Linked DNA regions of Duganella zoogloeoides. The protein of the gene in region 1 interacts with the protein of each later gene in a pairwise test. Links are inferred from orthologs where the notes say so. Each region holds a gene or a part of one and is shown on either strand. Other genes may lie near its edges. The genes, in order: rpe and eno.

Evidence for each region.
Region 2: the proteins of rpe (region 1) and eno interact in binary tests that used the Escherichia coli proteins (3 or more experiments, as listed by UniProt). The link is inferred for Duganella zoogloeoides from one-to-one orthologs.

Annotation. Positions count from the first base shown.
Region 1 is NZ_CP140152.1:365,177-368,279, forward strand. What follows is about bases 136-2,916. They hold rpe (ribulose-phosphate 3-epimerase), read right to left. Parts: upstream 1,972-2,916; coding sequence 1,300-1,971; downstream 136-1,299. Other genes in these bases: trpE (anthranilate synthase component I), read right to left, coding at 136-364; SR858_RS01670 (phosphoglycolate phosphatase), read right to left, coding at 581-1,300; apaG (Co2+/Mg2+ efflux protein ApaG), read left to right, coding at 2,154-2,528; SR858_RS01685 (hypothetical protein), read right to left, coding at 2,529-2,651; mltA (murein transglycosylase A), read left to right, coding at 2,708-2,916. In the rest of the region: more of trpE, read right to left, coding at 1-135; more of mltA, read left to right, coding at 2,917-3,103. UniProt on the Escherichia coli protein: Catalyzes the reversible epimerization of D-ribulose 5-phosphate to D-xylulose 5-phosphate.
Region 2 is NZ_CP140152.1:1,235,421-1,238,695, forward strand. What follows is about bases 231-3,183. They hold eno (phosphopyruvate hydratase), read left to right. Parts: upstream 231-1,041; coding sequence 1,042-2,325; downstream 2,326-3,183. Other genes in these bases: SR858_RS05440 (CTP synthase), read left to right, coding at 231-889; ftsB (cell division protein FtsB), read left to right, coding at 2,379-2,732; SR858_RS05455 (transporter substrate-binding domain-containing protein), read left to right, coding at 2,753-3,183. In the rest of the region: more of SR858_RS05440, read left to right, coding at 1-230; more of SR858_RS05455, read left to right, coding at 3,184-3,275. UniProt on the Escherichia coli protein: Catalyzes the reversible conversion of 2-phosphoglycerate (2-PG) into phosphoenolpyruvate (PEP). It is essential for the degradation of carbohydrates via glycolysis.

The DNA.
Region 1 (3,103 bases):
GGCCACCGCAGAAGCGCGGCATGCCGGGGCGTACCGCTACTTTAAAGCGCTGTTGATACGTCTCGATGAAGTCGAGCGGATTGCCGTCATGGGTTTCGATGACGGCGCCGTTTTTGACGATCTCGGTACGGGTGCCGAACGTGCGCAAGATGGTGTTGGCCGGCAGGCCGATGAACGAGAAGCGGCCGAAACGCTCGCCACCGACGACCGATTCGAGCAGGAACGTGTTCTTCCCCGTGTTCTGGGATTGGGCCAGTTTCAGGTACAGCGTGAGCGGGGTTTCCAGATCGGCAAAAGCTTCGGCGATCAGCGGGATGCGGTTGTAGCCTTCGTTGGCCAACGATTTGAATTCGAGTTCGGTCATGTGTGCTCTCCATGGCGCCGCGCGATCACGCTAGGGTGAGGGGAGAGGGCGGCGCTGTTCAAAAAACCTGCCGTGCACGCGCGGTGCGGGCGGCAGCAATACGGCTCGGGCGATTAGCCCTGCCAGGATTGCCAGCGTCGCCAAAGCCAGGCCTCAATCGAGCCTGGTTGGTTGACGGTGTGTTTTTTGGTGAGAGACATTTCGGTCAGTTGTTCACTAAGTGGGTGTATTTTGCGAACGAATCAGGCTAGCCGCTTCTAGCAGCGAGGTAACTATACCATCCGAATCAATGTCCTGTACAGATTCACCGTGGTTGTAACCATACGGTACCGTCAACACCGGGCAACCCGCAGCCCGGGCCGCTTGTGCGTCGTTGGACGAGTCACCGATCGCCACCACTTGCGCCGGTTGCAGGCCAAAGTCGGCGCACACGGTCAGCAAAGGCAGCGGGTCCGGCTTTTTGCGCGCCAGCGAGTCGCCGCCGTACACCACCTCGAAAAATCCATCGAGGCCCTTGAGCTTCAACAGCGGGGTGGTGAAGGCGATCGGCTTGTTGGTCACGCAGGCCAGGCGCAGGCCGCCGGCCTTCATGGCGGTCAAACCTTCGATCACGTCCGGGTACAGCGCGCTGTGCTGGCCGTTGATGGCCAGGTAGTGGCGCTGGTACGCCTCCATCGCAAAGTTGAAGCGCGCTTCCACCGGCGGCGAATGCGGCGCTTCGTTCAGTTGCAGTGCCAGCACGGCGCGGATCAGGTTTTCCGATCCCTTGCCCACCATGACCGCGATCTGCTCTTGCGCCACCGGCGGCAGGTCCAGTTCCGCCAGCATGCCGGTAATCGCCACGTGGAAGTCGGGAATGGTGTCGAGCATGGTGCCATCGAGGTCGATGATGGCTGCGCGCACGCCTGCCAGCACGGTAGCCTGCATGTTGGCCATTACGCGCCGACCTTGGCCAGGTTGGCGCGCATGGCGTCGATCACGGCCTTGTAGTCGGGCTTGCCGAAGATGGCGGAGCCGGCGACAAAGGTGTCGGCGCCAGCAGCAGCGGCAGCGGCGATGTTCTCGATCTTGATGCCGCCATCGACTTCGAGCATGATGTCGCGGCCCGATTCATCGATCAGGCGACGGGCGTCGGCGATCTTTTTCAGCGCATGCGGAATGAACGACTGGCCGCCGAAGCCCGGGTTGACCGACATGATCAGGATGATGTCGATCTTGTCCATCACGTGCTCGAGGTAGCTGAGCGGCGTGGCCGGGTTGAACACCAGGCCGGCCTTGCAGCCGTGGTCGCGGATCAGCTGCAGCGAGCGGTCGACGTGATCGGACGCTTCCGGATGGAAGGTGATGATGTTGGCGCCGGCCTTGGCGAAGTCCGGGATGATGCGATCCACCGGCTTGACCATCAGGTGGACGTCGATCGGTACCTGCACGTGCGGGCGGATTGCTTCGCAGACCAGCGGGCCGATGGTCAGATTGGGAACATAATGGTTGTCCATCACGTCAAAGTGGATGATGTCGGCGCCGGCGGCGACGACATTGCGCACTTCCTCGCCCAGGCGGGCGAAATCGGCGGACAGGATGCTGGGTGCGATGCGGTATTGGGTCATGGCAGGGGCCGCAATGGGCCTGGCGTAAAAAAGATGCGTCATTTTACGCTGGTCGCGGCCGCTCTGCCTAATTAGAGAGCAGATCGCCCCGATTTCTCCCAAGTCGTCCTTGCGCAGGTTGCCGATTTGCGGTGCAATGAAGGACTTGCATTCAAAGACATTGTATCTATTAAGGAAAGTTGATGGCCACTTACGAATTCACTGTATCAGTCAGAACCCAGTACCTGCCTGAGCAGTCGGACCCGGAGCGCACGAGTTTTGTGTTCACCTATTCCATCACCATTAAGAACACCGGCACGGTGGCGGCGCAGCTCATTTCGCGCCACTGGGTGATTACCGATGCCAACAACCATGTCGAGGAAGTGCGCGGCCTGGGCGTGGTGGGCCACCAGCCGCTGCTGCAACCGGGCGAGCAGTTCGAGTACACCAGCGGTTCGGCGCTGCAAACGCCGCAGGGCTCGATGGTGGGCGAGTACTTCTGCGTGGCGGAAGACGGCCACCAGTTCGAGGCGAAGATTCCCGAATTCGTGCTGTCGCTGCCGCGCACCTTGCACTGATCAGTGTTTGCCCCGGTTCCGGTGCCTGTTCTTGCGCCGGGTCCGGCCGTGGAACATCGTCCACCACACCAGGAACACCAGCAGGCCCAGCGCCACGCACACTTCCAACAACAATATCCACATAGCGATTCCCCATGAACTTTTCCCGCCGTAGTCTACTCGTTCCGGCGAGTGTTGCCATGCTCGCGCTGGCCGCTTGTACCACCACCCCGATTCCACCCGACCAGTCCGCAACGCCGGCACCGGCCGCAAAACCCGCGCAGCCGGCCAAGCCAGCGACGCCCGCCACGCCGCCAGCAACACCGACCACCGCGCCGGCAAAGCTGCAACTGGTGCCCACCACCTTCTCGGCGCTGCCCGGCTGGGACCGCGACGACGTGCGCGCCGCCTGGCCCGCCTTCATGGCCTCGTGCACGTCGCTGGCCAAGCAGGCAACCTGGAAAGAATCGTGCAGCATCGCCCGCACCGTCAACGGCAACGACGACAAGGCCATCCGCACCTTCTTCGAGGCATTCATGGTGCCGAACCAGGTGGTTGCGCCCGATGGCGCCACCGACGGCCTGGTCACCGGCTAC
Region 2 (3,275 bases), 870 kb from region 1 along the record:
CAACCCGGCGCCGGCCGACCTGTCGGTCTGGAGCAAACTGATCTACACGCTCGAGCATCCGAAGTCGGAAGTGTCGATCGGCATGGTCGGCAAGTACGTGGAACTGACCGAGTCGTACAAGTCGCTGACCGAAGCGCTGCGCCACGCCGGCATCCACAACGAGTCGAAGGTCAACATCGAGTACATCGACTCGGAAGAGATCGAAACCACCGGCTGCGCCGAGCTGGCCAAGTACGACGCCATCCTGGTGCCGGGCGGCTTCGGCAAGCGCGGCGTGGAAGGCAAGATCATGGCCGCCCAGTTCGCCCGTGAAAACAAGATCCCTTACCTGGGCATCTGCCTGGGCATGCAGGTGGCGCTGATCGAATATGCGCGCCACAAGGCAGGTTTGACCACCGCCAACTCCACCGAGTTCGACCTCGATACCGCGCAACCCGTGGTGGCCCTGATCGACGAGTGGCAAGGCCAGGACGGCAAGGTTGAAAAACGCGACGAGAATTCCGACCTGGGCGGCACCATGCGCCTGGGCGCGCAAACCTGCGAGATCAAGCCGGGTACGCTGGCTGCCGAGATCTACGGCGCGGTCGTGACCGAGCGTCACCGTCACCGCTACGAAGCCAACAACCATTACCTGCCGCGCGTGGAAGCTGCCGGCCTGGTGGTGGCGGCCCGTACGCCGACCGAGGACCTGTGCGAAATCATGGAACTGCCACGCACCGGCGACAACGCCCACCCGTGGTACATGGGCGTGCAGTACCACCCTGAATTCAAATCGACGCCACGTGACGGCCATCCGCTGTTTACTTCGTACATCAAGGCGGCACTGGCCCACAAGGCTGCTGGCGGCAATCGCTCCACTGATGGTCAACTGCAAGGAGAGGCGGCGTAACTGCGCTGTCAGCTTCAACCAAGGCAGTCTGCCCGGTGCGTGCGTGTAGCCATAAGCGCCCGCACTGGGTTATATTCCCGTTATTATTTCACTCGCACATGCGCGCAAGATGCAGCGAGCGGACTCTGTTTCGTCTAACTTTGGAGAATTAAATGAGTGCTATTGTTGATATTATCGGCCGTGAAATCATCGACTCGCGCGGCAATCCAACCGTCGAATGCGACGTGTTGCTGGAATCGGGCGTGATGGGCCGCGCGGCTGTGCCGTCGGGCGCATCGACCGGTTCGCGCGAAGCGATCGAGCTGCGCGACGGCGATCCGAAGCGTTACTTCGGCAAGGGCGTGCTGCAAGCCTGCGAAAACATCAACACCGAAATCTCGGAAGCGATCATGGGCCTCGACGCCAATGAGCAAGCGTTCCTGGACCGCACTCTGATCGACCTCGACGGTACCGAAAACAAGAGCCGCCTGGGCGCCAACGCCATGCTGGCCGTGTCGATGGCCGTGGCCAAGGCCGCTGCCGAAGAAGCGGGCCTGCCGCTGTACCGCTACTTCGGCGGTTCGGGCGCGATGCAGCTGCCCGTGCCGATGATGAACGTGATCAACGGCGGCGCGCACGCCGACAACAACCTGGACATCCAGGAATTCATGATCATTCCAGTGGGCGCACCATCGTTCAAGGAAGCCGTGCGTTACGGCGCGGAAGTGTTCCACACCCTGAAAAAGATCCTGCACAAGAAGGGTCTGAGCACCGCCGTGGGCGACGAAGGCGGTTTCGCGCCATCGCTGGCCAACCATGAGGAAGCCATCAAGCTGATCATCCAGGCCATCGAAGAAGCCGGCTACGAGCCAGGCACCCAGATCGCACTGGGCCTGGACTGCGCCGCGTCGGAATTCTACAAGAACGGCAAGTACGAACTGGAAGGCGAGGGCCTGTCGCTCACCGCCACCGAGTTCACCAACCTGCTGGCCACCTGGTGCGACAAGTACCCGATCATCTCGATCGAAGACGCGATGCACGAAGGCGACTGGGACGGCTGGGCGATTCTGACCAAGGAACTGGGCCAGAAGGTGCAACTGGTGGGCGACGACCTGTACGTCACCAACACCAAGATCCTGAAAGAAGGCATCCAGAAAGGCATCGCCAACTCGATCCTGATCAAGATCAACCAGATCGGCACCCTGACCGAAACTTTTGCTGCCATCGAAATGGCCAAGCGCGCCGGCTACACCGCCGTGATCTCGCACCGTTCGGGCGAGACCGAAGATTCGACCATTGCCGATATCGCTGTTGGCCTGAACGCCCTGCAGATCAAGACCGGCTCGATGTCGCGTTCGGACCGCATGGCCAAGTACAACCAGCTGTTGCGCATTGAAGAAGATCTGGGCGACATCGCTTCCTACCCAGGCCGCGACGCCTTCTACAACCTGAAGTAATTCTGTACCGAGCGGCCGGAACTTCCCGGCCGCTTTTTTATACTCCCTATTCCATGCGTCTGATTACACTAGGCCTGGCAGTCCTGCTGCTGTTGATACAGTACCCGCTCTGGCTGGGCAAGGGCGGCTGGCTGCGCGTGGCCGATTTCGAGGCCCAGGTCGATGCGGCCCACAAGAAAAATGCGGAGCTGCTGGCCCGCAATGCCAAGCTCGATTCCGAAGTGCGCGACCTCAAGGACGGCACCGGCGCCGTCGAAGAACGCGCCCGTTACGAGCTCAGCATGATCAAGGAAAACGAGATTTTCGTGCAAATCGTCGGCAAGGGCCATTCCGTGCCGAACGTGCCGCTGGCAGCGCCGCCGTCGGCCGATGCTCCTGCCCGCCCGACGTCCACTTCCGCCCATTGAACATGGTCTGGCGCGCCATCATGCTGTGGACGATGCTCGCACTGGGCGCGATGTCCGGCCCGGTGCTTGCCGCTGCTGTCCCACCTGGCGTTGCTACCGCTGCCGCAATTGCCGCTGCGGCCGTTACCTCCGCTGGCGCTGTTGACGCCTGCATTCCCCTGCGCATCGGCTACATCGACCAGCACCGCCCGCCGTACTGGATGGGCGAGGGCGAGCAGGTGCCTGAACCGCCCGGCGCTGCCGTGGATTTGATGCGCGACGCTGCCCAGGCCGCCGGCTTCGGCTGTGCGCCCACGCTGGTACGGTTGCCGCCGGCGCGCCTGCGCGTGGCGCTGGCCAATGGCGACATCGACATGTCGCCGCTCGGTGAAATGCCCACTTATCCGGCGGGCATCGCGCTGCCGCGCGACAAGAAGGGCAACATCGACCTCGAGCGTGCCATGCACAACACCCTGGTGGTGCTGGTACGCGCCAGGGACAAGCTGCCCGCGACCACCGATCCAATGCAGTACTTCAAAGGCAAGGTGCTGGGCGTGGCGCTCG